Linked DNA regions of Desulforamulus hydrothermalis Lam5 = DSM 18033. The main gene of each other region encodes a partner of the protein of the gene in region 2 in a complex. Links are inferred from orthologs where the notes say so. Each region holds a gene or a part of one and is shown on either strand. Other genes may lie near its edges. The genes, in order: metK and groL.

Region 1 (12,801 bases), on a different replicon or contig from region 2:
TTGAGGCCTGTTGTTTCCTGCCCGCTGCCACATAGGCTGCCAGCATCCGGCGGCGGCGGTTGAGGGCTTTAATATCTACGGCTTTGGCCATGGTAAACCAGCTCCTGGGTAAAATTTTGCTAACTAACCATAGTATGCCCGCTAAATCGACATGATAAACCTTGCCAGTGCTGGTATAATGTGCATAATAACGGTGCCGGCATCATAAAATATATTTTGTATCAAGTGTCGGCAAGCGTTAACTGTAATTGACTTTCTTTTGTCTACAGCCTGTTTTTGTATTAACTTGTTGCGGAGGAGATAACCGTGAGTCATAAAATATCCTTTGGTACGGACGGTTGGCGGGGCATTATCGCCCAAGATTTTACCTTTGACAATGTAAGGCTGGTGGCCCGGGCGGTGGCCGCCTATATCAAGGACCGGGGCAGTGCCCGGCAGGGCCTGGTGGTGGGCCGGGATAACCGCTTCCTGGCAGAAGAATTTGCCCAGGCGGTGGCGGAAGAATTTGTGCAGCAGGGCATACCGGTATACCTGTGCTGCGGCGCAACCCCCACCCCGGTGACGGCCTACGCCATTAAAATTTACGGGGCGGCCGGGGCGGTAATGCTGACGGCCAGCCACAACCCGCCCCCCTACAACGGGCTGAAGTTTATTCCGGAATATGCCGGGCCGGCCCTGCCTCACATTACCCGACAAATTGAAGAAAACATAGCCAAACTGCTGGCGGCAGAGCCCTGTGATGCTTACCGGTCAGTACCGCCCCGGGGCCGGTACGGCAATTTGACGGACGACGTCCCAACGCCGGCTGTCGGCTGCAGCCTGCAGCAGCCCTTTCAAGCCTATGTGGAGCATGTGGCATCCCTGGTGGATCTGCCGGCCATTGGCCGGGCGGGGCTGCGGGTTGTCATCGACCCCATGTACGGGGCGGGCATTGGCTACCTGGAGCATATTTTAGGAGAAGCGGGCGTGCAGGTGGAGGTTTTCAACAATTACCGGGACCCGCTGTTTGGCGGCACCCTGCCCGAACCCACCGGCCAGTCCCTGGGCAAGCTGCAAAGCCGGGTCCAGGCCGGCGGCGCCCAGCTGGGCCTGGCCCTGGACGGGGATGCGGACCGCTTTGGCATTATTGATGCCAACGGGGCTTATATTACCCCCAACCAGTTTTTGCCCCTGCTTTATTACCACCTGCTGACCGTGAAAGGCTGGCGGGGCCCGGTGGCCCGCACGGTGGCCACCACCCACCTGCTGGACCGCATGGCGGCCAGGTACGGCCAGGCGGTGTACGAATCGCCGGTGGGCTTTAAGTACATCGGCCAAAACCTGCTGGAAAAAGGCTGCATACTGGGCGGCGAGGAAAGCGGCGGCTTATCCGTAAAGGGTCATATCCCGGAGAAAGACGGTATTTTAGCCGGCCTGCTGGCGGCCGAAATGGTGGCCTGCCATGGCCGCAGCCTCAGCGAGCTGCTGCAGCAGGTTTACGAAGAATTTGGCCGGCTGTACAGCGAGCGGCTGGATATTCACACCACGCCGGCACAAAAGGAGGCCGTGCTGCAGCGGCTGCAGGAATTTTCGCCTGCTGAGCTGGCCGGCCGGCCGGTGCAGCAAAAAATTACCATAGACGGCACCAAGCTGGTGCTGGCGGACGGCGCCTGGGTGCTTATCCGGCCTTCGGGCACCGAACCGCTGTTCCGCCTTTATGTGGAAGCCAACAGCCTGGGCCAGAAGGTGCAGCTGCAGCAGCAGGTGCAGCAGTTGCTGCAATTAAGTTAACATAATCATAGGCTGCCGCAAGGGCCGGCAGGCAAAGGCTAAAACCCCGGGCAGGATTATAATCCTGCCGGTGCCTGCCGGCGTGCCGCAACAGCGTTTGCTGAACGTGTTTGATCAAGCCGAGATCAGAGGGTTTGTCAGCAGCCCGGCTGGCAGCAAATGTTTTGACTGGCAGCATATTTCAGCCGGGTATTTTAAGTTATTTGTTTATTTAAAAGGACTTATTTACGATGCCGTCGAACAATTTTCGATGGTGTCTTTTTTATTGCCTTTTTTGTTTCCTTGGGATGTCCTGTAACGGGGTGATAACTTGTTATTTAAGCAGCGATACAAATCAAAACGCCTGGCCGGCTGCCTCAGCCTGCTGCTGGCCTGTTTGCTGTTGCCCTGGCCGGTCTGGGCAGGCGGCCTGGCGGCTTACCGGTTTGAAAATAACTTGGCCGCCGGCATGATGGGGGTACCCGGCCTGTGGTCTTTGGAGCGGGGCGCCAACGGCGCCGGCCTCACCGGCCAGGGTCAGGTGGTTGCGGTGGCGGATGCCGGGCTGGACGGCGGTTCGTGGGAAACCCTGCACCCGGATTTGCAAGACCGCCTGGTGGGAGTGAAGGATTTCAGCGGCGACGGCTGGGCTGATCCCAACGGGCACGGCACCCATATTGCCGGCAGCATTGTGGGCAGCGGCGCCCGCTCCCAGGGGAGCGTACAGGGCCTGGCCCCCGAGGCGGGCCTGTATTTTCAGGCTACTTACAATGCCAAAGAAGACAAACTGCATATTCCCTCGGTTTATGAACTGCTGCTGGATGCCTATCAGGCACCCGGCCGGCCGCGCATTCATGTGAACAGCTGGGGTGCCAGTTTCAGCGACGGCATTTACGACTGGGACACCTACAGTTTGGACAAGTTTGTCTGGGAACACCCGGATATGGTGGTTTTAAAATCCGCCGGCAACGGCTACAAAACAGCCAAACCCTTTGTCAGCTCCCCCGGGGCGGCGAAAAACGCCATTACGGTGGGGGCTGCCGAGGGGGTGCGGGGGGTGGACAGCAATTCAGACAACCCGGATCAGGTGGCGGGCTTCAGCAGCCGGGGCACCCTGGACGGCCGCCTTAAACCCGAGGTGCTGGCCCCGGGCACCTGGATATTGTCCACCCGCAAAACCCGGCCGGACACCGAACGGGACAGCTATATCGGCATGTACAACCAGTATTACGCTTACATGAGCGGCACCAGCATGGCCACCGCCCTGACGGCCGGCTCCCTGGCGCTGCTGCGCCAGTACCTGGTGCAGCGGGGCGAATCGCCCAGCGCCGCCCAACTGAAGGCGCTGCTGATTTTCGGCGCCCGCCGGCTGCCCGGCGTTTCATCGCTAGACCAGGGCTTTGGCCGGGTGGATGTGGAAACTTCCCTGCTGGCCCTGGAAAAGGGGGAGGCCCGCAGCTTGCAAAACCCGGGCCTGCAAACCGGGCAACGGGCAACCTACACCTTTACCGGCAACGGCCGGCCCTTTAAGGCAGTGCTGTCTTACACCGACTATCCCAAAACGCCGGGCATCGGCAAAGACCTGGTTAACGACCTGGATTTAAAAATTACCGGGCCGGACGGCAAGGAAATATATTGGGGCAACGGCTATATCGACGGCGACCGGCTGAACAATACGGAAGAAATTACGATTAATAAGACCCAGCCGGGCGAAACCTATACCATTGAAGTGATCGGCTGCCAGGTGGTTAAGGGGCCGCAGACCTTTGCCCTGGTTTACGGCACCCAGCCTTACCGGGGTACCCTGCAAAAGGTTAAGGACAACAGTCTGGTCTTTGCCAACGGGGATGTTTTTCAACCGGCAGCCGGGGCAACGGTGCGCCTGGTGGAAGGGAGCAAGACGGTTAAAAACGCCCGGCTGCAGGATGTGCCGCCCGGGGCGGAGGTTTACCTGGCCTTTGACGCAGCGGGCCGGGTGTGCCACCTGGATGCCCTGTACAGCACGGTTGTCAGCAAAGTACAGGCCAAAGAAGGCAGCAACCGGCTGATTATTTATGACGGCACCCGCTGGACCCTGGCGGACGAAGCCGGCATATACGTGGGGGATAATGACGTTAAGTGGTCCGAGCTGCCCATTGAAGCGACCGTTAAAATGACCGTCAACCCGGTTACCGCCCGGGTGTGGCGCATTGATATCCAGAGCCTGCCGGATCATTCACCCTATTTGCCGCTGGCCCTGCCGGATCAGGAGGTCAGGCAGGCCATCGAAAAATCCCATGCCACCGGCAAGGTGGTGCTTGCTGCCGAGGGTACCCCGGGCGAGCCGGTTACTCTGGCCTTTGGGGCGGCCATGGCGGAGGAATTGTACCGCAACGGGCGGCCGGTGGAGCTGAAGCTGCCCGGCCTCAGCGTGGAGATACCGGCGGCCGAATTTGGCCGCAACGGCCAGCCGGACCGGACAGCCCAGCTGCAGCTGCGGGTAACCTGGCAGGCGGTGGGGGATCAAGCCTTGCCCGGCACCGATCCCTTAATGTACCTGCGGCCGGCGGGTTACCTGGTGGAGCTGCGGCCGGCCATTGTCTGGCCGGACGGCAGCCAGTTGCCGGTCAGCCAGCCGAAAAACCCGGTACGGCTTACCATAACCACCCCGGTGGGCGCCACCGCCGGCTTAAATATTAAAAAAATCGGCGCTTACCGCCTTAATGAGCTGACCCGCCGGTGGGAGTTTATCAGCAGCAATTACAACCCGGATACCGGCAAGTCATCCTTTATGACGGAAAGGTTTGGCCGGTTTGCCATTCTGGAGGCCAGCCGCACCTTTAACGATATTGCCGGCCACTGGGCCCGGCCCAACATTGAAATCATGGCGGCCCGCCATGTGGTGCGGGGGGTCACCTCGGAAACCTTTGGCCCGCATGAAACGGTTACCCGGGGCCAGTTTGCCGTTATGCTGGTAAGAACCCTGGGCCTGCCGGAGGATGCCGCAGCCACCGGCTTTCAAGATGTGCCGCCGGGCTACTGGTGTGCCGGGGCGGTGGCTACCGCCGCGCAAATGGGACTGGTGGCCGGCTATGGCAACGGCACCTTCGGCCCCAACGACCCCATTACCCGGGAACAGATGGCGGCTATGCTGGTGCGGGCCCTGCGGCTTAACAGTTTGCGGGTAATCCCGGACAGCCCGCTGGCGCCGGGACTGTTTAAAGACGGCGAGAGCATCGCCCCCTGGGCCGGAACCTCGGTGGCCGTGACAGCCCAGGCCGGGCTGATGCGGGGCCGCGGCGAAGGGTTGTTTGCCCCGCAGGCCCTCACCACCCGGGCCGAGGCGGTTACGGTGCTGGTGCGGCTTTTGGCCTACCGGGAGAATAACCGGTAGGTTAGCGGATTTTCCGCCGGCCGAGTTTTTCTGCAGTTTGCGGCTTCCTCCCGCTGCCGGAAGGCGTTTCTTTTTGCCTGCCTGTTTAAAAAGGCAGGATATGGGCAACTAAAGTAGAATATACTACGATTGTTGTCGAATTCCGGCTCCAGGTTGAGCTAACGGCTAATTGGGGGGTTTTAATTTTGTCCACCGGAAAAGTCATTGCCCGGGCCACCCTGGTCATTGCGGTAATTAACCTGCTGTCCCGCATCCTGGGGTTTGTGCGGGAACAGGTGATAGCTTATATGTTTGGCGCCACCGGCGTCACCGACGCCTATGTGGTGGCCTATAACATTCCCAATGCGGTTTTTGCCATTATCATCGGCGCTCTGGCCACCGTGGTGGTGCCGGTGTTCAGCGAATACGCCGCCCAGGGCCGGCGGGAGGAGGCCTGGCGGCTGTTCAACACCGTCATTACCCTGGTGGTGATTGTTTTTTCCTTGTTTACCCTGGTGGGAGTTTGGGCGGCGCCCTTGCTGGTTAAACTGACCGCCCCGGGGTTAAGCGCCGAAGTGGCCGGGCTGGCCACCCGGCTGACCGTAATTATGCTGCCCATCCTGGTATTTTACGGTTTGTCCACCGTATTTCAGGGGCTGTTAAACGCCAACCAGGTATTTGGCATCCCGGCCCTCAGTGTCAGTGTCACCAATCTTACCATTATTGCGGCGGCCCTGACCCTGGGCAGCGTCTACGGCATCGACGGCCTGGCCGCCGGGACGGTGCTGGGGTTTGTGCTGGCCGCCCTGATGCAGCTTCCCAAACTGCGCCAGGTGGGCTTCCGCTTCCGGTTCAGCATCGACCTGCGGCATCCCGGCGTACGCCAGGTGCTGCACCTGGTGCTGCCGGTGGCCATTGGCACCTCGCTCAACCAGATTTATCTGATTATCGACCGCATCCTGGCCTCCGGCCTGGCGGAGGGCAGTATTTCCGCCCTCAACTATGCCAACCGGATTATCCTGATGCCTATTACTTTTTTTGTGCTGGCGGTGGGCACCGCCTTTTACCCTGCCATCACCACCCTGGCCGCCCGGGGGCAAAGGCAGGAACTGGCGGATACAGTGGTGCGGGCCGGCCGGATGGTTATTTTATTTTCCCTGCCGGCGGGCATCGGGCTGATGGTGCTAGCCACCCCTGTCATCAAGCTGCTGTTTGAGCACGGCCAATTTACCCCCCGGGCCACGGCGATGACCGCCTTTGCTCTCTCCATGTATGCTGTCGGCCTGGTGGGACAGGCGGCCAACATTATTCTTACCCGGGCCTTTTATGCCCAGCAGGATACCCGGACGCCGGTGAAACTGATGGCGGTTACGGTGGCCATCAACCTGGCCTTCAGCCTGCTGCTCATCGGCCCCTTAAAGCACGGCGGCCTGGCCCTGGCCAACTCCCTTGCTTCCCTGGCCAACACCGCCATGCTGGCCTGGTTCCTCAACCGGCGCCTACCCGGTTTGCTCAATGCCGGTCTGGCTAAATTTGCCGGGCAAACTGCCCTGGCCACTGCTGCCATGGCGGCCGCGGCCTGGTCGGTGCAGGCCGGGGCGGCGGGGTTGGCGGCGGCCCACGGCACCCTGGGGCTGGCGCTGCAGGTGGGGGCGGCCATCGGCACCGGTTTGCTGGTTTTTGTGGCGGCGGTGTTCCTGCTGAAAATGGAAGAAGCCACCCTGGCGGCCCGGTACGGCGGCAAATGGCTGGCCCGCCTGCGGGGCCGGCGCACCAAAACTGACCCCGGCGCATAACATGGCATAGGGGAGGTGCGTGCCATGTTAAAAGCAACCCAACTGGCAGTCAAGGATATTGTCAACCTCAGCGACGGCGCCAAACTGGGGCCGGTGAAGGATCTGCACATTGATCCGGCCACCGGACGGGTGGTGGCCCTGGTGCTGCAGGCCCCCCGCCGCTATTTCGGCCTGGTGCGGTCGGGCAAAGATATGGTGATTCCCTGGGAACTGGTGAAAAAGTTCGGCCTGGATACCGTCCTGGTGGAGCTGGAACCCATGGATCGTTCCTATTATGAAGTAAAATAAATTTGTTTGACACAAAGTACCTGCTTTGCTAAAATAAATCTGGCATTTTGCTGATATTTCTGTGCTCATCAAGAGAGGTGGAGGGACTGGCCCGATGAAACCCGGCAACCTCACGGAAGGTGCCAAATCCTGCAGGAAGCTGCTTCCTGACAGATGAGGTCAAGGTGAGAAAATGCTGGGAAAAGTAACCTCTCCTGCCGGAGAGGTTTATTTCTTGATGATAGCGGAAAAGTTAATAGAGGGAGGGAATGCCTTTGAGCAGAAAACTTTTTACTTCAGAATCCGTAACTGAAGGCCACCCTGATAAAGTGGCGGATCAAATTTCCGATGCCATATTGGATGCCATCCTGGCCAAAGACCCCATGGCCAGGGTTGCTTGCGAAACCTTTGTGACCACCGGTCTGGTGCTGGTGGGCGGGGAAATTTCCTGCAAGTGCTATGTTGATATTCCCAAAGTGGCCCGGGAAACCGTGTTGGAAATCGGTTACACCAGGGCCAAATACGGCTTTGACGGTGACACCTGCGCCGTTCTCACCGCCATTGACGAACAATCCCCCGATATTGCCATGGGTGTGGACAAGGCCCTGGAGGCAAAAACCGGCGAGATGACCGAGGAAGAAATCGAAGCCATCGGCGCCGGCGACCAGGGAATGATGTTTGGTTTCGCCACCGACGAAACACCCGAACTGATGCCCCTGCCCATCTCCCTGGCCCACCAAATGGCCCGCCGCTTGGCGGAAGTGCGCAAAACCGGCCTGGTAGACTACCTGCGGCCGGACGGCAAAACCCAGGTGACGGTGGAATACGACGGCGACCGGCCGGCCCGCATTGACACAGTGGTTATTTCCACCCAGCACCACCCGGAAGCAGAGCTGGCTGTTATTCGCCAGGATATGATTGAAAAGGTGGCCCGTTATGTGTTGCCGCCGGAGCTGGTAGACAACCAGACCCGCTTCTTCATTAACCCCACCGGCCGTTTTGTGATTGGCGGCCCCCATGGGGATGCCGGGCTCACCGGCCGTAAAATTATTGTCGATACCTACGGCGGCCGGGCCCGCCACGGCGGCGGCGCCTTCTCGGGCAAAGACCCCACCAAGGTAGACCGTTCCGCCAGCTATGCAGCCCGCTATGTGGCGAAAAACATTGTGGCCGCCGGCCTGGCCAAACGCTGCGAAGTGCAGGTGGCTTATGCCATCGGGGTAGCCCGCCCGGTATCCGTACGGGTACAAACCTTCGGCACCGGAACAGTCAGTGACGATGTAATTATCCGGCTCATCAACCGCCACTTCGACCTGCGCCCCGCCGGCATTATCAAAACCCTGGACCTGCGCCGGCCCATTTACAAACAAACCGCAGCCTACGGCCACTTTGGCCGCCCTGATTTGGACCTGCCCTGGGAGCGCACCGACAAAGCCGCCCTCCTGCGGGCAGAAGCCGGTCTCAAATAGACAAAGGCAAGCATAAACCGTTAAAGGGTTATCGGCAATCTGAGGCGCTTCACTGTCAGAGGTGAAGCGCCTTTTAATATGCCCGTAAGGGACGGGTAGCAAATTAACGGGTAAATTTTTATTTGCTTTCGACATGATGCAGCAGGGTTCTTCCCACACCTGTGTTATAATACAAAAAATGGTATGCGTGGCAAACAGTGCCTAATAAGGTCTGACCACGCATAAGGAGGCGCTGCGCATGGCGAAAAACCAGGCAGGTGAGGGCGGTTGTCTTTTGCTGAAGGAAGATTTAACCCGCTACCCGGAGTACGCCGGCAATATCATGCGGGCGGTAAAAATTAAGCTGGCCGGGGAAATGGCGGCGGGCATTGCCCACGAAATACGCAACCCCATGACCGCCGTGCGGGGGCTGCTGCAGGTGCTGGAAAAAGAAGCAGCCTGTCCCGGTTTTGCCGAATACCTGCAGGTGATGCTGCGGGAACTGGATCAGGCCAACGCCGTCATTTCCGAAGTGCTGCTGCTGGCGCCTGCCAAAGCCTCTAAGACCAGGTTGCTTCAACTCAACGACCTCTTGTTTGACCTGTTGCCTGCCATTGCCCACCAGGCCCGGCAGTCGGGCAGCCAAGTGCTGTTTGAACCGGGCAACATCCCGCCGCTGTGGCTGAACGAGCAAGAAATCAGCAAACTTATTTGCAATCTGGTATACAACGGTCTGGAAGCTATGCCGGAAGGCGGCAACCTGACCGTTAAAACCTTTCTGGACGACCCGGATGTTGTGCTGGCGGTGCAGGACCAGGGCAAAGGCATCAAGGTGGATGTGCTGAACAAGCTGGGGATACCGTTTTTTACCACCAAAGACCATGGTACCGGCCTGGGCCTGGCGGTTTGCTACAGCGTTGCCGCCCGGCACAATGCCAATATTGTGGTGGAAACCGGCACTAAAGGCAGCACCTTCCTGGTCCGTTTTCAACCTCAACCATAAGTTACCGCTCACCCCCTGTGTTGGCGTAAACATACTCTAAAACACAGGGGGTGTTGTTATGTGGGAGACTGTCTGCTTTTTGCTTATTTTAATCCTGGCCTGCTACGGTGTGTTTTACCTGGTGCAGGACCTGGGCCGCCTGGTCAGGCACCGGCCCGGACCGCCGGTGAGCCTGCTGGTGGTGCTGCAGGACAGGGCGGCGGATGCGGAGTACCTGATGCGCCGGCTGGCGGCCTGGCGCACCCAGCAGTGGGTAAATTTTGACGTGGTGGTGGTGGATGACGGTTCCCGGGATGATACAGCGGGTATTCTCAGGGGGCTGCAGGGCAACCTGGCCTTTCGCCTGGTAACCCTGGAACCGGCTGCGGCGGCTGAACAGTCCGGCCAACCGGACCGGGCCCTGCTTAACGGGCTGCTGTACTGCCATAATGCCCTGGTGTGGGTGGTGGATTTGCGCAAACTGCCCAGCGCCATGCTGGCGGAAAAGGTTTTTCGTGTATTTTTCTGCCAGGGCTGGAGGTAAATTACCATTTATTGTCGAATATTGCAGATTGAAGGAGGTGGCTGTCATGGCCCGACCGGGCGGCTTCGGCTTAATATATACGTGGCTTGTGATTGGGCTTGGCTTTGGCTGGCTGTGGCTGGTGTTTCCCGGGCTTAACCTGGATCAGGGGAGTACCCTGGCCCTGCTGCTTGCCCTGGGCATCCTGGCGGAGTGGCTGGCGGTTCCTCTGGCCCGGGGCTACCTGTCCGGCAGCTACATAGTTGTGGCGGCCTGCCAACTGACCTGCGGCGGGGCGGCCACCGCCTGGGTCACCGGCCTGGTGGCCCTGCTGGGGCTGGGCATTGCCAACCGCGGCAACCCCCTGCGCACCATCCTGTTTAACAGCGCGCAGCACGTTTTAGCGGCGGCGCTGGCGGATGCCGCCTACCGGCTGGCAACCGGCCAGGTGTTGCCCGTCCTTATTTTTACCGTTGTATATTTTATGGTCAACCACCTGCTGGTTTATCTTTACCTGCTGCCCGGGCGCCGGGATCACCCGGATATATTTGGCTGGGATGCCCTGCGCTGGGACGCTTATACATATCTTTTAACCACCCCTTACGGTATCTTGATGGCCGCCCTTTTTGACAAAGCGGGCACCGGCTGGGCGGCGCTGTTGTTCCTGCCGGTGCCGGTGGCCCAGGTAATCCTGCGCAAATATGTGCACATGGAACTGGCCAACCGGCAACTGACCGCCCTTTACCAGGTGGCCCGGCGGTTGCGGCAGGAGGTTGCGCCGGATGATTTTTTTCAAGTATTTTTGCAGGAATGCCGGCGCTTTCTGACCTTTCAAGGGGCGGTGCTGTATTTCCGGTCGCCCCGGCGGCAGTTGTTTTTGCCCTGTGCCGCCCAGGGGCCCTGGCGGGCTGAACTGGGCAGCAGCGTGGTGGTTCCCGGCGAGGGCCTGCTGGGACAAGCCCTGATTAACCGGCAGCCGTTGGTGATAGAGGATGTGCGCAAAGAAGTTGACCAGGCTGCGGCAGGCCCTTGCCGGCATTTCCGGTCAGTGCTGGCGGTTCCCCTGCTGGCCCGGGGGGAAGCAAGCGGCCTGTTGGTGCTGGGCGACACCCGGCCGGGCCTTTATGAGGAAAAGCAGGGTCAAATTGTCAGTATCATGGGCAGCCAGGTGGCTATGCTGCTGGCTAACGAAATGCTGGCCGAGCAGTTGCAGCAGATGGCGGTGGTTGACCCGCTGACCGGTTTGTTTAACCACCGCCGGTTTTACCGCCAGGCGGTAAACCGGCTGCTGGGCCTGGCCCCCGGGGAAACGGCTGCCCTGCTGCTGGCCGGCGTTGATGAACTGCCGCTGCTGAACGCCCGTTACGGGCATGGGGCGGGGGATGCGGTTTTGCAAGCTGCTGCCGGGGTGCTGCGGGATATCAGCCGCCCCGATTGCCTGTTGGGCCGCTACAGCGGCAGCCGGCTGGCTGCTCTGGTGCCCGGCTGCGACACAGCGGCCGCCCTGCAGCTGGCCGAGCGGCTGCGGGCAGCTGCCCGGGACTGCCGGGTGGCGGAAAATTCGCCCCAGCCGCTTAGGTTAACGCTGGCGGTGGGGGTGGCGGTGTTTCCCCAGGATACCAACCGGCCGGACCGGCTTTTCCTGGCCGCCGAACAAGCGCTGGCCCGGGCCGGGGAGCTGGGCCGGGACCGGGCCATTGCCTACAGCCAGACGGTAAAATTAAAAGCAAACCGGGATCCAACTTCAGCAGTTACTTAAAGTGGCATGCCCACTTGCAGCAAGTGGCTGCTGTGCGGGCAGTCAGGCTGCCCGGTTGCGGCAAGTTGAACCTCAACCTGCCGCAACCGGGCTTTTTTCTTTTGGGCAGGAAACCGCTACAATCAGTTTAAGCGCTGAAATCAAACGGGGCCGGCCCCAAATAAAAAGGAGGAAATGCAATGGCAGTGGTAAAACAGCCCTTTTCTTGCAGCCTGAAGTTGCGCTACCAGAAAGGCGTCAACGCTAACGGCGATCCGGTTTACGTAAACAGAACCTATCAGCGGGTAAAACTGACCGCCGGCGACCAGGCCATCTATGAGGTAGCCCAGGCCATCAGCAGCCTGCAGGCGCAAACCTTGCTGGGTGTTTACCGGGTGGATGACGGCGAGTTAATCAACCAATAATCTAAAGGGAGGTATAACCTATGAGCAAAACGCTGGAACTGATTTTTGTCAACACTGCCGGCAGCAAGGTTACCCTGCGGGTGGCCGAACCCAGGGATAACCTGCTGGAATCTGAAGTGCGGGCCGTGATGGAGCAAATTGTGGCCAAAGATATTTTCACCAGCCCCGGCGGCAGCCTGGTGGGGGTGGCCGGCGCCCGCCTGGTCAGCCGGGATGTAACCGAAATGGATATTGTCTAATGCTTGAGGGGCGGGGTAACCCCGCCCCTTAACTATAAGGAGGTGGTCCCGTGTCCCTGGATTTAAGCCTGACCAGGCAAATTGCCGCCCTGGAAGCGGATGTCAGCCACCTGAAAGAGTGGCAGGAACGCCAGACCGCCGCCCTGGAAAAGCTGGAGGCCAGGCTGGGGCAAATCCTGCTGTGGCTGCTGGGTTTAATGGGCGGGGTTACGGCTTCCCTGATTTTGCTGGCGCTCAACCTGGCCGCCGGCAGGCTGTAAGCCGAAGGAGGCGGTGCCAATG
Region 2 (17,084 bases):
TAAAAATTACCGCACTTTGTACAGCTGATTTTAATACCGGATAACCCTGAAGCGCTTCCGAATGTTTCGATCTTTAAGTGATGTTTTGAGAAACATCCTCCCTTACGATGTGCCCATTCTACCCAAGGAAAATCGTCAACATGCCCCTTCTCACATACAACAATAAATCTGCTGGGTACCAATTTAGCATGGCAAATATCACACCTGGGTATTTTGAATTCCTTTTTATACTTTTCCGTGTATCTCACGGTCCAATCATCAATATGCCTCAATAAACGACAATTAGGACAAAAAAGCCATTTCGGAAATCTGACAAAGGGTATCCCGTCTTTATATTCCTGACCGGAAGGAGGCATTTTGAAATATTTTACACCTAACCGAGCTTGCAATCGTTGGTCATAAATTTTGGGCCCTGCATTGACATGCCAAAATTCAGTTCCGGCCGGCATTAATGACTCCTCCGGCAAATCAACGATACTTCCCACTCCGAAGGGACCAATAAATTGAGAACGCCTCAGAACCTCATACCTCATCCTCGGGTTATAACTGTCCTTACTCACTTTTTCCCCTCCGATAAATCTTTTATGAAAACGTTACAAACCGCATCAACATTTCTCATTGATTGTAAGGTGGGCCAATGCTTACCCCTCTTACCTGCCTGGTATAGCAAATGTGGTTCCTTCTGTGACCCATAGGTCAAATTGCTTTCTGCACGGGCGATTTCAGCCCAGAATTCTATCTTTTTTATTAAATCTGACTCCGTGTCGGACTTTTCTTCGGCCATTACACTCTCCACCCTGGCAAGAATATAATCCGTCACCTTGTTTAAGTCGGGTATGTCCGGTGTAAATTCTCCGGCTTGGTTATCTTTATTTAATCCGATCAGATGTCGTACCAAGGTAACAAGAACCGCATGCAAAGCCCTGTCTCTGGCCGGACCTGAAAAAGGCGTTACACTTGTCGGTTCAACAAACTGATAGAATGCCTCATGATATGAAGTAAATCTTTCATAATGGGATCTGTCTCTGGGTCTGGCACCGTCATAAATCGTAAATATCAAGCCCGGATACTTTCTGCCCACCCTGCTTGTGGCCTGAATATATTCAGATGTGGTTTTCGGTTGACTGATTACCGTCATCATGCCCAGTCTGTCAATATCAACACCTACGGAAATCATATTCGTTGCCAGTAATACGTTAACAGATTTTTTATCAGGATATTTTACTTTAAGCCGCTCAAGTATTTCAGGTATTTCTTCAGCACTTTTCCTGCTTGTCAACTCATCCGCTTTGTAAAACAACCTGCGTTTGGTTTTTCTTCGCATGGCAATTCTACGAACCTGATCTTTTATATCATCCTCAACCAATGTGGAACATTTCCCCAATTCCCTTATGGTATTAAAATATCCTACCAAAGTCCAATATTTATCCTTTACTTCGTCGGAATAATCCAATTCCTCTAAATACTGTAATTGGGCTGACATTAATCTTACCTGGGTAGTCGTCTGGGTTTTTCCGGCAGCTAAAATACCCGCATATAGTCGACCGGGTTTCTCCTCCAAGGAAGCCTGTCTGGCAAAAAATGAATCTTCCGCATCCAGACCGGGCGGCGGAAACTGCCTGACATCCCTGTTGTACAACGCCTTAACCTGATCACCGGCCCTCCTGATTGTAGCCGTAGAAGCAATAATTTTAGGTCTTATTCCCTTCTGAGAACAGAGTGCATCCAAAGCCGTCTCATATAAACCTACTATTGTTCCTAACGGTCCGGAGATTAAATGCAATTCGTCCTGTATAATCAGTTCAGGAGATAAGTTATTATTTCCTGAATTTAATGCAAAGATATTAGAGATCTCTTTTTTCCAAGGCATCATGGCAAATTTATCCACAGTAGCAAACAATAACGTAGGAGAATCCCTGTAAATATCATCATCAACAACAGATATGGGTAATTCATCCCTGAAAGCACAGGTTTTCTCCGTACATCTCAGGGCAAACCTTTTGGGGCGGTCCTTTCTTATATATCCCCATTCTCCTCTGCCCTTTTCTTTAATCATTTTTGTTCCACACCATGGACAACTAAGTACCTGAAACGGATTTTTTTCATCCGTTCCTATTGCAAGTTTGTCCAGTTGATAAAATGCATCCTCCAGCGTATTGGGTGTTGAAGCACTCCCGATCCATAAACCGATGGAAATGCGTCCTTCTCCTAATTCATTAGGATTCTCTTTTCTGATTAATTCACATGCACAAATTAAAGTGCCGGCTCTTTGAAATTGCTGAGCTGTCAGCAACCGTAAGGTATAGCGCATGATAATTGCAGTACCGTTTCCTATGACAGGATTTTTAAGTCGCCTTAAGAATATAGTAAAGGCCGATATCCCTAAGTAAGCTTCCGTTTTTCCGCCACCGGTCGGAAACCAGATTAAATCCACCAGTTCCCGGTCGTAATCCCCGGGGTTATCAATCCCTGCAATATTAAGAAGTATAAAAGCCAATTGAAACGGACGCCAAGATGCTTCTTGATCAGGTATTTTTTGATAATTCGGCCATTTTACAGGTTTGTCGTCCGGATATCTGGTCTCCTCTTGTAATATGGTATGTGCTCTTTGCATCAACATGGCACGATTGGCCAACTGAAATGCTTTATATACTTTATCATTCTCTTCCAAAACTTTTATTCCTTTAAAAATTCTTAACCCGGATTCTTCACAAAGTTTTATATGATCCTCGGCGATAGCTCTATATTCCTCCGGCAGAGTATTTTTTATTTTATTTAAGCCTTTTACCCACTCGGTATAGGCACCGGCAAAAAGCCTTAACTTTTCGATTATTTGGTTTTTGGAAAGGTCAGAAATATCACTAAGATTCTTCATAACCAAGATATCTTTTACATGATTTAATTCACTGACATCAAATTTAACTTGCGGCACTTCAGTATAAGGTATGATTTCCGTATAGATTCTTACAGCTTTATCGTTCTCTTTTTGCCAATTTACCGCACAACCATGACCGACCGCAAAGGTCTTTTTATTTCTGTAAAGTAAGGATAAAGATTTTTCTTCGGGGTCATCTGAAAATTTATTGTAAGAACGGTAATCCAAAAACTCAGTATTTACGTCAACCGGTTCAACGGAAAAACCCACCTGAAAATATGCCTTTTCCGCATTTTTCTCTTTTTTCGCAATGTATTCGTTAATTAAAGATATTGTAAACAGGGTATGGTTGTAATCAGGGCTTGGACGCCGAATGCATACTATACTCAGTTTTTCACCAACTTTTTCCGACCACCGTGAAATTGATTTACCACTGTCAGTGGGAACAACTATCGTACATTTTTCCTCAGACAGGGGAACCCTGACCCAACCGTTATGAATTAAGTTGTATACTTGATATACAGCCGCTTTATATCCCTCATGGTCATAAAGCCTCAGGAGAGAATCCCTGTCCTCTTTTTCTATTTTAACTTTTGGTTTGATTTTATTTTCTTCGTAAGTAATACACCGTTGAAAAACTGACGATAGCTGTATCCCTTCCGGCAAAGGTTCAACTGGAACTTCACAGTCATCTAAAGAAACTCTTCTATAACCGGCCGCTTTTACAGTTACTTTTAACTCAGGATTTATACCGTTTACATAAAAGCTCATTCCTAGGGAAGACGGATAATATTGGTTAGCTGTATTTACAGAAATATCCAAATACTCGTTTTCATCAGAAACCGCAGCTTCATTATGACCGGTGTCATTATGTTCATCGTCGAAATTGACCTTCTGTTTCTGAGGGTACAATATCCCAACAGAGTATCTCTGTAACGGACTTTCAGTAATAATCTCACGTTCTTTGGGCATGTTTTTACCTTCTGACCCGGGTCCCATCATTTCCATAATCACAGCGTTTAATAGATCATGTCTCAGTTTCTTATATTCATCCGTCATTTATCCTCTCCCCTTTGTTAAATACTCAATATTCTTTTCAAGGTATCTTTGTTTAAGGTTACTGTTTAGCAGAAGAATTAACAGTTGTCCGGCACGGCTCATTGCTACATAATTAACGGTATTGGCTTTGTCTCCGTCTATATCTTTAACACCGCAATAAATTATTACCTTGTTTTCCATTCCTTTAAACCCTTGAGCCGTACTGTATGTTATTTTGTTCTCGGGTAATTCCCCGGCATTTTCATGCGTAACTTTCTCAAAATCATAAAAGGTTTTCAAGTCAATAATCATATCTTCAAACCCCTTCTCTGGATATAGCAGCGTGATAGCACCGGGCTTTACACCTTCGGAAAGAAGTTTTTTAATTATATCCACGAGGATATTTATTTGATCCCTTTCATCGATGAACCAATAATATTGAACCTTTTCCCCGCCCTCTGTCCGGGTGTTTTCTACGTTAAATCCCGAAACCACCGAAGTTTGGACAGCTATTTGTTTAGTATTTCGACAATTAATGTCCAACCGATAATCTGCCGCTCCAAACTCCGTAAGCTGTTTTACCAATGTTCGATCAAAGTTTTTATACAATTCTCCTTGATTATTTGAATCATAAAAAATCGCCCATTCCCCTTTTTCCAGTCCGTCTTTTAAAATGTAGTCCAGGGCCTGGAAATACTCAGAACATAACAGATCCTGTCCTTCATCAATAACCAAACAATCATAAGTCTCCTGAATTTCATTTAATGCCCGGATAAAAAATTGAGGATATATTTTTTTGTAAAGCGTATCCCCGTTAAATTGATCGTGGACTTGTAAAAACTGATCCTGTAAACTTGTTGATAATATTATGTTATAAAAATATTTATGGACAGAATTTGCCGTTATGAGGTGATGGTTTTCCATTCGGTTTGTTTTATAACGTAATTTTCCGCCTAATATTTTGTTATAGCAAAGCAGTAAAACCCTTTTATTGTTAAGTGCGGTTCTCCGTACTTTTTCCAAGGCCAAAAGCGTTTTACCGGTACCGGCGGTCCCTCTGAAAAATACTCTTTTGTTATTCTCCATTCTGTCTAACGCTTTATATTGCTCCTCGGTAAGCTGGATTATTTGTTTCTCTAAACCCTCCAGCTTTTCATTCAACGGTATGATCAGTTCAAAATCCTTTCTTAGATAACCCGCTAAATAATCTATCTCGGAGTTTGTAAACTTTCTTTTACCGGGCAGTTTATCATTCCAATAACCAATCAACCTTTTAAGATATTTCCCAAACGGTTTTAATCTGTCAGAAATATCATATACAATTTGATTATCCCATTCAGGTGATTCAACACTAAATTCAATGTCCGGAAACAAAACACCGTATCCGAATAAACAATCGTTAAAAGAGTTGCCAAATTCCCGGTTTATGTTTTCCCTTAATGAATATAAAGCCGATGCTACCTGTTTGAAAGGGCTTTCTTTTTTTTTCGTTATGAAGCCATACCTGTCGGTAAAAAACCAAAACCCGGCATCACGTTTAACTCGACCCCCTTTGACCTCAAGGCAAAACAGACCTCCCGAACCGAGTAAAATAAAATCAATTTCTCCTTCAGCTTTAAACATATGCCTGGCTATTCCCAGGGAATGAAGACAAACCCAACCGTCAAGACCGGCTTCGTTTTTAATTAATTGAAATATTTTTTTTTCGGCTACACTTTTAATATTTGCATGTGTATAGGGAGGAATCATTCTTACCACAAATCGTCACCTCAGCCACGGTTATTTGTCTAGCAGCCTGTTAGTTCTGCCGACCGGGACAATAAACTTTTCTTTGGAAATCCTCTTTACCGTTACCGTTTGGACATATTTGGTAAGGTCATCTGTAATTTTTTGTAACATATCATCTTCCTGATTGATTGAATTTGCCATTAATGAAGATATCACCGACCTGGCTAAATATCTTCCAAGCTGTACATGTAAAGCCCTGATTTTTTTACATGCAGTTATTACTTCTTCCGTTTTAACCAATAACTCCTGATGACCGGTCATCAATGTAATTGCCCTGATTGCATCATCTTCGGGGCCGATACAACTTTCATCATTAATCCATGATTTAATTGTTGCAGTTACCCTGGATACACCGTGTTTTTTAAGAAGTTTTTGAATATTTTCGTAACTATACCGGGTTTTTGCTTTAAATTCTTGTAATGCGGTTCTCCATAATCCTGATAATAAAACCAATTCTTTAATATGGGGATTTGATTCTTCAACAGTCTTAACTAATTTTTCAAAAATATCTTCGCTTGAGTCTTTAATAAAAATAAGGTTGTCATTGGTATTTAGCTCTTTTACTTTTTTCTTAATGACATTTTCCTCTTCTTCACTTAGACACCTACAATTATATCCATCCGTTAAAAACGCTACATATTCTTCTTCAAATTCAACAAAATATGCTTCAGTAGTCGGGTTTACCTCACCGACTTGTAATTTAGAAGCGGTATTGCTTATATATCCCAAAGAATTCAAAGCGTTGCCAATATATGTATCCATGTCATCTTCTTCCGCTTGTAGTTCGTGTTTTACATTTTGTCCTGTTAAATTGCAGGAGACTTTTTTTAATTTATTGTTTAATCTTTCTTGGCTTGCTCTAAACCATTTTTCCTCGAACGGATAGAGTATTAGATACTGCTCATTAGATGACGGATTAAGAAAAATTCTCGTATGCTTCTCTCCAAACCAACCGGAAAAAATAGCCTTATTAAAAAAGCTTTTAGTAGTTTTAAATTCGTTTAAAGATATTATTTGAGGTCGACAGTTGAAGCAGTTTGCTTTTAACCATCTTCTTAAAATTTCTTTTTGGTTATCCTTATTGACAACAATACAATCATTATAATTTAATGTTTTAACCAAATCAGTAAAGGTTCTGTGCTTCGAATGATATTTTGTGTAAAAATTTATAAGACTCTTTAATCCTTCTATAACAAACCCAAAATCATTAAAGGTTAGCTTATTCACCGCCATAAACATTTCTGTCTTTAATTCTTCCAATTGATTAACTGTGGTTTGACAAAAAGCATATTGTTCTTCGCTCAGTAATAAAGGCATTGTCCTTAAATATGTTAATAGAGAATAACTCTTACTGATAAAGGGTACTTTAAAATCACTTTCAAAATGTGATTTCCTGATTTTTTCCAAACGATGTTTAATATCCTCAATAATGTTTTCTTCTAATGCTTGTGTATTAACAATATGGCATTTTTGATTTACCAAAGCTTTCAATACCCTACGACTCCTGGTAAAATGATTATTACTGGGAGACGGCTCTGCAAGTGTTAATTTTCCAAGTTCCTCCGGTGTCCATGAATGAATCCGAAAATTAAGGGATAAAAAATATCCTATATCATCAAAATCAATATCACTTATATCTCCTAGTACAATGATATTATTTAATCTTTTCTGTAATTCCCTGAGTGAAGTAAAATGACCTTTCAATTTTTGAGTTTTATAAATAACAACCGATTTAATATCAGGGTCATTTTGAATCATTTCTATGGCATTTCCCATACTCGCTGTAAAACAAACCACAGGCATTCTTTGTAAAGGATCAGAACCTATTCTTTCGAATTCATCCTTTTTATTATAATAACCGGCCGGCAAAATATTGGTAAAAGGAATATTACCAAAACAAATATTAGTTAGGTTATTACAGACAGCATGTTTGTCACAAACAATAAGAGTTTTTGACTTAACTACAGGAGGTAATTCTGTTTCATCCAAATTCAATAACTCACATAGATAATCTTTAGCTTTGGCAACCTTGGGATTTGGGCGATGTATATATTTATTCACCCTTTTAGCTTTACCTTCATATTTATTTAACCTCCAAGCCCTTTCAAACGGGATGTAGATAACAGTATCTTTAAATCTGATTTTTAATTTTTGTTCTGATATTCCTAAAAATTCTCCTAAGCAGCCGTCCAGTTTAACTTTATCACCTGTCTTTAGATATTCAGTTACATTTCTTGAAGCTTCCTTTATATCTTTTATATCTTTTTTTAACATAATAAGAGGAACCACAACTGATGCTATCAACATAAGGGAAACACCGGTTGAATGTAATATTAATTGATAAACCGGTTCATTAAACAATGCAAATCTAGAAAATAAATAAGAATTTGCCTTGTCATATTCATCAAATTTATGCTTATATCTGTCAAATGTTAAATCAAGTTTTTCTAAAAAAGCCAATTCATTAAATACCTCATGTCCTGGGAACATTGTATCTCCCCTTATTAAAAAATTGCATCAGTTAAAATCAAATTGTTAAATATTGTAAATTTTTTGTTTTTATATTGTTTTATTCTTTTATTTTACAATAAATCCTTTTTATTACTTTATTTCATTTTGCATCAGATAAAAAAATAATGACCACATAGCCTTTATGAGGCCAATGTGGTCATATTCATGCCCAATATGGTTACAATACGCTCCTATACAAATCCTGCCTTACATCATGCCGCCCATGCCGCCCATGGGATTGGCGGGAGCTTCTTTTTCGGGCTTCTCGGATACCAGGGTTTCGGTGGTCAGGATCATGGCAGCGATAGAAGCAGCGTTTTGCAGAGCAGACCGGGTTACTTTAGCCGGGTCTACAATGCCGGCAGCAATCATATCTACATACTGCTCGGTCATAGCGTTGAAGCCGACGCCTTTAGCAGCAGCCCTTACTTTTTCAACTACCACGGAACCTTCCAGGCCGGCGTTGTTGGCAATTTGACGGAGAGGTTCTTCCAGGGCACGCTTCACAATATCCACGCCGGTCTTGGCGTCGCCCTCGGCTTGCACGGCATCCAGGCTGTCAATGATGTCTACATAAGCGGTACCGCCGCCGGGTACAATACCTTCTTCCACTGCAGCCCGGGTTGCGTTGAGAGCATCGTCAATGCGCAACTTCTTCTCTTTCATTTCTACCTCAGTGGCTGCGCCAACCTGGATAACAGCTACGCCGCCGGCCAGTTTAGCCAGACGCTCTTGCAGTTTTTCACGGTCAAAATCGGAAGTGGTTTCTTCAATTTGTTTCTTAATTTGAGCGATGCGGGATTCGATTTTAGCCTGATCGCCGGCGCCGCCAACAATAATGGTTTCTTCTTTCTTAACACGAACCTGACGAGCGGTACCCAGCATATCCAGGGTAGCTTTGTCCAGCTTGAGGCCCACTTCTTCGGTGATTACAGTACCGCCGGTCAGGATAGCGATATCTTCCAGCATAGCCTTGCGGCGATCGCCAAAGCCGGGGGCTTTAACAGCAACTACATTCAGGGTGCCACGCAGTTTGTTCAGCACCAGGGTAGCCAGTGCTTCGCCTTCCAGGTCTTCGCAGATCAGCAGCACAGGCTTGTTGCCGGTTTGTACAATTTTCTCCAGCAGAGGCAGGATTTCCTGAACAGAGGAAACCTTTTTGTCAGTAATGATAATATAGGGATCAGACAGCGCAGCTTCCATTTTATCGGTATCGGTGATCATATAGGGGGAGATATAGCCCCGGTCAAAGTTCATACCTTCTACCACTTCCAGAGTGGTGCCGATACCCTGGGATTCTTCAACAGTGATAACGCCGTCTTTACCTACTTTTTCCATGGCTTCGGCAATCAGGTTGCCGATGGACTCATCGTTGGCAGAAATGGTAGCCACTTGAGCAATGGCTTCTTTGCTTTCAATGGGTTTAGCCATAGCTTTAATTTCTTCTACAGCCTTTTCTACGGCCTTTTCAATACCCCGTTTAATAATCATGGGGTTAGCACCGGCAGCAACGTTTTTCAGGCCCTCCCGTACTAAAGCCTGGGCCAGTACGGTGGCTGTGGTGGTACCGTCGCCGGCCACATCGTTGGTTTTAGTGGCAACTTCTTTTACCAGTTGGGCGCCCATGTTTTCAAAATGGTCAGCCAACTCAATTTCCCGGGCAATGGTTACACCGTCATTGGTAATGGTAGGTGCACCGAATTTTTTGTCGATAACTACGTTGCGTCCCTTGGGGCCAAGGGTTACTTTAACAGCTTCGGCCAGTGCGTTAACGCCTCTCTCCAACGCTTTGCGAGCATCCTCGCGGAAAATAATTTCTTTAGCCAAGGTTCACGACCTCCTTTGATATCAGAACTAATAACGGATAAAAATTTTAGGTGTTAATTTATTCAATGACGGCAAGAATATCCATTTCGCGCAGAATTAAATATTCTTCTTCATCAATCTTAACTTCATTTCCGGCATACTTGGAGAAAAACACCTTGTCGCCAACTTTCAGGTCGATCGCGGCACGCTGACCGTTTTCCAGCAGACGGCCGGGACCTACAGCGATAACTTCACCCTGTTGGGGCTTCTCCTTGGCAGTATCCGGCAGAACAATGCCACTCTTGGTCTTTTCTTCCTGGGGCAGCGCCTTAACAACTACCCTGTCGCCTAATGGTTTAATCACAAAAAACCCTCCTTTTAAATATATTAAGGTTTTTTAATATACGTGGCTGGTTTGTTAGCACTCATTAATATTGAGTGCTAACACCCAGTAAATATAATACAGAACAAGAAAATTAAAAGCAAACACCCGGGCAACAGAATATAACGGTTTAACTGTGCCAAAATCCAAATTAAGGGTATTTATCTTTTAATTTCTCCTTCTACATTACATTTACAGGGTTTGTTAAATTGTCTGCCACCCAATCATTATTGTTGCCATTTTGCTGGATTTTTTATGCAACAAAAATTAAATTTTCCTAAAAATTTCGGTCGTGGGCCCAGACAAATTAGGCCGGAAAGTCCCGTAGATACGGCTCCGCCGGCAAACTAAACAAATCTTCGGGCTGTCGGCAACAAACTTATATTAGGGCTGACCGCACTCGCCGCCTCTGCCGCTGAGTATTTCCAGGCCATGGGGCAGCACCGGCAACACCACCGCCAGGCATTCTCTGACACCTTTTACGCTGCCAGGCAAGTTGATAATTAAGGTGCTTCCCCTGATGCCGCTTACCGCCCGGGATAACATGGCCTTAGGGGTTTTCGCCAGGCTGGCCGCCCGGATAGCTTCGGCAATGCCCGGCACCTGGCGGTCAATTACCGCCAGGGTGGCTTCGGGAGTATGATCCCTCGGCCCCAGGCCGGTACCGCCGGTGGTAAGAACCAGGTCTAACCGGTGGACGTCGGCAAATTCAATTAGTGTATCTTGAATGATTTGCGGGTCATCCGGCACCAGGCGGTATTGCTCCACCGTACCAAGAGATGCTGCCATTTCCCGGATAACAGCCCCGCTGGTGTCTTCCCGCAATCCCTGGGAACCTTTGTCACTCATGGTTATAATTCCGATTTTATACATCTTTTTCACCTCTTGACTTGATCAAATCTTCACATGACAGATTGGCTGGGTTACAATATAGTAAAGTTCAGGGCGTTTGACAGGGGGTTGAAAGATGGTTTGGCAAATTAACAAAGCAACTCAAAAGATCGTTCGCATTAAGGGCGATAAAGCTTTTGTTACAGAAGATGTGGTGGCCCGGGAAGTACCCGTTACTCTGTTTCTTAACGGCAAAGAATTTGTCACAATGGTTTGCTCCCCCCAGGCTTTAGAAGAATTGGCCGTCGGCTTTTTATGCTCAGAAGGTTTGCTGCAGTCACCGGAAGAGCTTGAAAGCATTACCGTTGATGAGGAAAAGGGCCTGATCACCGTCCAGGCCCCCGGCTGCGATGCCGAGTCCAAATTTCTCAAAAGAAATATCACTTCCTGCTGCGGCCGGGGCCGTCCGGTGTTTTATTTTGTCAATGATGCCAAAAGCATGAATAAAGTAACCGGCGTCCTGCTGGTAACCCCCGGACAGGTATGGGATTTATCCGACCGGTTGGAGCAAATGTCCGTGCTGTTTAAAGAAACCGGCGGCGTGCACAACGCTGCCCTGTGCGCCCCCACCGAAGTAATTTTGTTTTATGAAGACGTAGGGCGTCACAATGCGGTAGATAAAATCTTTGGCCGGGCTTTTTTAAACCGCATCCCCCTGCATGATAAAATATTGGTTTTCAGCGGCCGGGTTTCTGCGGAAATTGTTATTAAAGCAGGCAAGATGGGCCTGCCTGTCATCGTATCCCGCTCCGCCCCCACCGACCTGGGCCTGGCCATGGCAGAAAAGCTGGGCATCACAGTGGTTGGATTTGCTAAAAGCGAGCGTATGAATGTGTATACTTATCCTGCCAGAATCCTGGGTTAAACTCAGGTACCGGTTACCTGAGCAGAGTATCGACAAACATTAACTGTGGTTTTTTGATCCCCTTTAGCCCCGGTCTACGCACCGACAGCACGATGATTCGCTATGACCGGTGCTGCGATAAGTGGCCGGCAGGGGATCACCAAACCACCTTGACTTTACTTTGTCAGACCTGACTCAAGTGCCGGGCACCGAGTCATCAAGTTGCTCTGAAGCTGTCCTGGAAAATTTCCGCCAGCGCCTGTTCTAACCTGCTGCGGAAAACACCGTAGCATGCCAGCAGCCGGTTGCCGTCCGTCGTTAGGGTGGCCCCGCCGCCGGCATCTCCCCCCACCTGGGTTTCTACCAGTTTAATGCCCCAGTTTTTCTCAGCAGTTTTAATTTTACCCCAGGCAGCCCGGTAGGACATACCCATGCTGCGGGCTGCCTGGGAAATGGAACCATATTCTTTAACATTCATTAACAGGTAATAAAGGCCATCCCCAAAATTGGTGCCGCCGCTCTCCAGCCAAACTTTACATCCCGGCTGGAACAGCTCTGCCAGGGGACGGCTTTTTTTTTCGCCATCCGTTCGTTTACTCATCCGCTAAATCCCCTGGCGATACATAATTTCACCGCAGTTTCGCAAATCATAACCGCCCAGGGCGGTCACCTGACGCTTAAATTCCGGTGTGGCCAGTACTTCCAGCAGGCGTTTGATATACGGGGTGTCCCAGTACTCGCCGGGAATGCAGAGGTCGTAGCGCTCTTCCACCACCGGCACAAAGTCCAGCCCCAGGGCATTGGCGGCCGCCAAAATACCCAGCCCGGCGTCCGCCGAGCCGCTGGCCACCGCTGCTGCTACCGCCATGTGGGTATACTCCTCCCGGTTATAGCCGTAAATGCTGTCCGGCTGAATACCCAGCTGTTTAAGACGGTAATCCAGCAAAATGCGGGTACCGGCTCCCCGCTGGCGGTTAATAAAGCGAATACCCTCCCGGGCCAAATCTGCCAACCCTTTGATATTTAAAGGATTTCCTTTAGCTACCAGCAAGCCCTGCTGCCGGTAAACCAGGTTGAGCAGGATCACCGGGCGGTCGCCTAACAACCGCTGCACATAGCTAATGTTATATTCCCCGGTATCTTCATCCAGCAAGTGGGTACCGGCACAATGGCATTCGCCCCGTTTGATGGCCGCCAGGCCGCCCAGGCTGCCCACGTTGGCACTGGCCAGGCCGGCGTCCGGGAACTTGCGCCGCAGGTGATTGGCCAACACATCCAGAGCCATATCGTGGCTGCCGATAACCACGGTGGTTTGACGCACTTCCGCCAGCGGCCGCATTAGCTCAACGGTTACGGTTTCGCCGGCCCGGTAACCTTCCGACAGGCGGGGTATCCGCAACATACCGTCTGCCCTGACCAGTGACATAATTACCCCGGCCCCCCGGGAAATAGGGGTTGCAATTATTTTTTCTCCCACTTGTCCCAGTTTAACCCGGACAAATTCCTCCACGCCCATGGGCGAAGGCATTTTGCGGGAGATTATGGCTTCGGTTGTGGCGGGTGCCGGCGGCACTAAGCCCAGTTTTTTATACACCAGAGGCTGCACAAACAGCTCCATCACCAGGTAGGCAGATACCGGGTACCCGGGCACCCCGATGACCGGCTTGCCCTTCACTTCCCCGAGAATAACCGGCTTGCCCGGCTTAATGGCCGCCCCATGGGTTAGCACGGTGCCTAACTCCCTGATCAACTGGGCCGTATAATCCTCCCGCCCGGCGGAAGAACCGGCATTAATCACCACTATATCTGCCTGTTCAACCGCATGCAGGAGGGAATTCTGCAGGCTGTCCCAATTATCTTCGGTAATGGGCCAGCGCAGGGGCTCGCCCCCCCAGCTGCGCACCATGGCACCCAATACCCGGGTGTTGTACTCCACAATATCGCCCGGTTTTAAATCTGTACCCGGCTGAACCAGTTCGGTACCGGTGGGCAACAGGGCCACCCGGGGCCGGGGATAAACTTTCACGCCGGTAACCCCGCCCGCCAGCATGCCGCCAATATCCATCGGGCGGATCCGGTGATTGGCCGGCAAAATCATTTCGGTGGCTACCACATCCTCCCCGATGGCCCGCACATGCTGCCAGGGTGCTGCCGCTGAGGTTATTTCAAACAAGTCGTCTTCCACAAAATGAACATCCTCAATCATTATCACCGCATCACAGCCGGGCGGCATGGGATCGCCGGTATCCACCACCTGGGCCCTCGGGCCCAACCGAATTTGCTTGGGTGATGCTTCCGAAGCACCAAAGGTAAGAGAAGAATCCACCGCAATGCCGTCCATGGCGGAAGCATTGTAATGGGGGGAAGAGTGGCGGGCAAAGACCGGTTCTGCCGTAACCCGGCCCAGAGCGTCCTCTGCCGGCACTTCTTCCGGCACCCCGGGCACCAGGTAACCAATGGCTTCCAGGTGTTCCAGCAGGCCCGCCAGAGCCGCTTCCCAGGGGCGGTCATCCAGGTAAACATCTCGTTTATTTCTCATGATCATGTCTCCTGTTTTAAATATTATTTTCTTGCCCTAAAACAGCCACACATCAACCAGTTCGCCAGCCTCTACTCCTTCTTTGGTCAGGGGCAGATGAGCTACGCCGTCCGCCTTAACCATTGTGCTGATCAGCCCGGATTTGCCCATAACCGGATCAGCCAGCAGGCTGCCATCGGCCTGGCGGCGCAGGGTTACCCGCAGAAAATCGTCCCGGCCGGTGGCCGAATGAATATTGCGGGTGATCGCGGCCCGCAGGGGAAACTTCTGGCGCGGCCGCAGCAAACCGGCAGATTCAACCAGCGGCCGCACCAGCAGGTCGAATACCACCATGGCAGAAACCGGGTGTCCGGGCAGGCCAAACAGCGGTTTACCTTCCACCACCGCCCCGATGGTAGGTTTGCCGGGTTTAATGGCTATTCCATGAAACAGCACCCCCGGGTTGCCCAGGGCGGCAATAACTTTTGCTGTGGCATCCCGGGTGCCCACAGAGCTGCCGCCGGAAATCAGCACCAGATCATTTGCCGCCAGCGCCCTTGCTACAGCCTGGTAAAGAGATTGAAAATCATCTTCAATAATGCCATACAGGGTGGGTAGGCCGCCGGCTTCAGCCACCTGGCCGTAAAGGGTGTATGAATTGATATCCCTCACCTTGCCGGGTGTGGTAGGCTGGGTAGGGGGAATTAATTCATTGCCGGTGGACAATATGCCCACCCGCAGCGGCTCCCTGACAGGTACCCGGGTTACCCCCACCGCCGCCAGCAAGCCCAAATCCTGGGGCCGCAAACGATGGCCTGCCGTCAGCACCAGACTCCCCGCCGCCACATCTTCACCCCGCCGCACCACATGATCGCCCGGCGCCACCGGCTTGGTTACGCCAATGGTGCGCTGGTCCAACTCCTCAGTGTATTCCACCATCACCACCGCATCGGCACCCGCCGGCAACATGCCGCCGGTGGGAATCAGCCAGGCTTGTCCGGGTTGCAGGGTGCCGTCGGCAGCCTGACCCATCAGCACTTCGCCACCCACATCCAGGTAGGCCGGCAGTGATTCGCTGGCACCAAAAGTGTCACACGCCCTTACGGCATAACCATCCATGGTGGAGCGGTCAAATCCGGGCACATCGTCCCGGGCCGTGATATCCCGGGCCAAGATGCGGTTCAAGCTGTCCAGCAGCGGCACAACGGTTTCCTTGGTTCGCACAGTCAAATGATCCGCTAATGTTGTACGGGCCTGCTGTACTGTCAGTACATTGAATAACTCCAAAACAACCCCTCCGCTCAAAAGCAGCCCAGTTCACAGGCCTTAATCTTAATCTTCAATTCATTACAAAGATCCCCCACCACTCTGGGGTGAACTTGCAATGCAGCGGCAATTTGCCGGGCCATCGTACAAGAAATCTTACCTTCTGAGGCCTTTTCCTGCAGCAGCTTAATGATTTTTTCCTTTTGCTCAGCCATAGACTTCTCCCCTCCAAGATTTCTTTCAGGATGTCGCAAAACCGGGCCGGTGGCTTTTTATCTCCCGTCCCACCTCAGGCGCGGGAGAAGCCGTTACCGGGGTGCCATTGGTGCCACCTTACAGTTTTTATTGACAAGCTGAAACATCTTTTTTGTGTTATTATTACATTACATTGTCTAAATATCCTGCCTGTTCCAGTGACTGTTATGTATTTTTTTGCATAACGGTAATAAAAATAAACAAAGGGGCGTTAAACGTTGATTATTGGTTTATCTGACACAGCTTACAGCTACCTGGGCACTGTTCAGGATATTATCTGGTTGTTTTATCCCGGCGCCCGGTTTTCCACCGCCGCTGAAGGAGATTTGACCATTCAACTCATCTTAAATGACCAGGACGGTAACCTCTGGGCCGAAGCACAACTTTTTTCCTCCGGTATGGCCGTGGCTCACCGGGAAACCGGCCAGCCGTGGCTGCCCGGCGAGAAGCAAAACGAATTAAAAAGACTGGCCCGCCTGGCGGTTTATCGCCTGCTGGTTTCCTACAGCGGCCGCCGGCCCTCTCCCTGGGGCATTATGACCGGTATCCGGCCCACCAAGGTAGTGCACCGGTTGTTTGACCTGGGGTGGCCGGCCACGGATATTGAGCGTTACCTGGCAGAAAAGTATGCCCTGGCACAAGAAAAAGCCGCTTTAATTACCGCCATTGCCAAAACACAACGCCCTTATTTATTGTCCGGCACGTCGGCCGCCCGGCTGGTTAGCGTTTATATCGGTATCCCTTTTTGTCCTACCCGCTGCCTGTACTGTTCTTTTCCTTCTTATTCCATCAAGCAGCACCGCACCCTGGTGGAACCCTTTTTAAATGCCCTGCTGAAAGAAATCCGGGAGGTGGGAGAAGCCCTGCAGGCCCGGGGGTTGCACGTGCAAACCGTTTATCTGGGCGGCGG

The links.
Region 1: the proteins of groL (region 2) and metK are in contact, whole or in part, in a cryo-EM structure (PDB 8P4O), measured with the Escherichia coli proteins. The link is inferred for Desulforamulus hydrothermalis Lam5 = DSM 18033 from one-to-one orthologs.

The regions. Positions count from the first base shown.
Region 1 is NZ_CAOS01000003.1:592,970-605,770, reverse strand. Bases 6,752-9,536 are described here. They hold metK (methionine adenosyltransferase), read left to right. Parts: upstream 6,752-7,439; coding sequence 7,440-8,633; downstream 8,634-9,536. Other genes in these bases: DESHY_RS03805 (ATP-binding protein), read left to right, coding at 8,872-9,536; DESHY_RS03815 (YlmC/YmxH family sporulation protein), read left to right, coding at 6,922-7,185; murJ (murein biosynthesis integral membrane protein MurJ), read left to right, coding at 6,752-6,897. In the rest of the region: DESHY_RS03835 (phosphoglucomutase/phosphomannomutase family protein), read left to right, coding at 307-1,770; DESHY_RS03825 (S8 family serine peptidase), read left to right, coding at 2,081-5,122; more of murJ, read left to right, coding at 5,308-6,751; more of DESHY_RS03805, read left to right, coding at 9,537-9,615; DESHY_RS03800 (glycosyltransferase), read left to right, coding at 9,674-10,138; DESHY_RS03795 (GGDEF domain-containing protein), read left to right, coding at 10,185-11,876; DESHY_RS03790 (DUF1659 domain-containing protein), read left to right, coding at 12,056-12,280; DESHY_RS03785 (DUF2922 domain-containing protein), read left to right, coding at 12,301-12,519; DESHY_RS03780 (hypothetical protein), read left to right, coding at 12,570-12,779; DESHY_RS03775 (hypothetical protein), read left to right, coding at 12,799-12,801. UniProt on the Escherichia coli protein: Catalyzes the formation of S-adenosylmethionine (AdoMet) from methionine and ATP.
Region 2 is NZ_CAOS01000008.1:198,729-215,812, forward strand. What follows is about bases 7,730-10,597. They hold groL (chaperonin GroEL), read right to left. Parts: upstream 10,040-10,597; coding sequence 8,420-10,039; downstream 7,730-8,419. Other genes in these bases: DESHY_RS06150 (DrmE family protein), read right to left, coding at 7,730-8,191; groES (co-chaperone GroES), read right to left, coding at 10,098-10,382. Also shown: drmB (DUF1998 domain-containing protein), read right to left, coding at 1-560; DESHY_RS06140 (helicase-related protein), read right to left, coding at 557-3,934; DESHY_RS06145 (nuclease-related domain-containing DEAD/DEAH box helicase), read right to left, coding at 3,935-5,662; more of DESHY_RS06150, read right to left, coding at 5,693-7,729; DESHY_RS06165 (MogA/MoaB family molybdenum cofactor biosynthesis protein), read right to left, coding at 10,785-11,273; formate dehydrogenase accessory sulfurtransferase FdhD, read left to right, coding at 11,368-12,156; DESHY_RS06175 (winged helix-turn-helix domain-containing protein), read right to left, coding at 12,353-12,736; DESHY_RS06180 (molybdopterin biosynthesis protein), read right to left, coding at 12,740-14,674; DESHY_RS06185 (molybdopterin molybdotransferase MoeA), read right to left, coding at 14,711-15,940; DESHY_RS06190 (hypothetical protein), read right to left, coding at 15,955-16,134; coproporphyrinogen dehydrogenase HemZ, read left to right, coding at 16,393-17,084.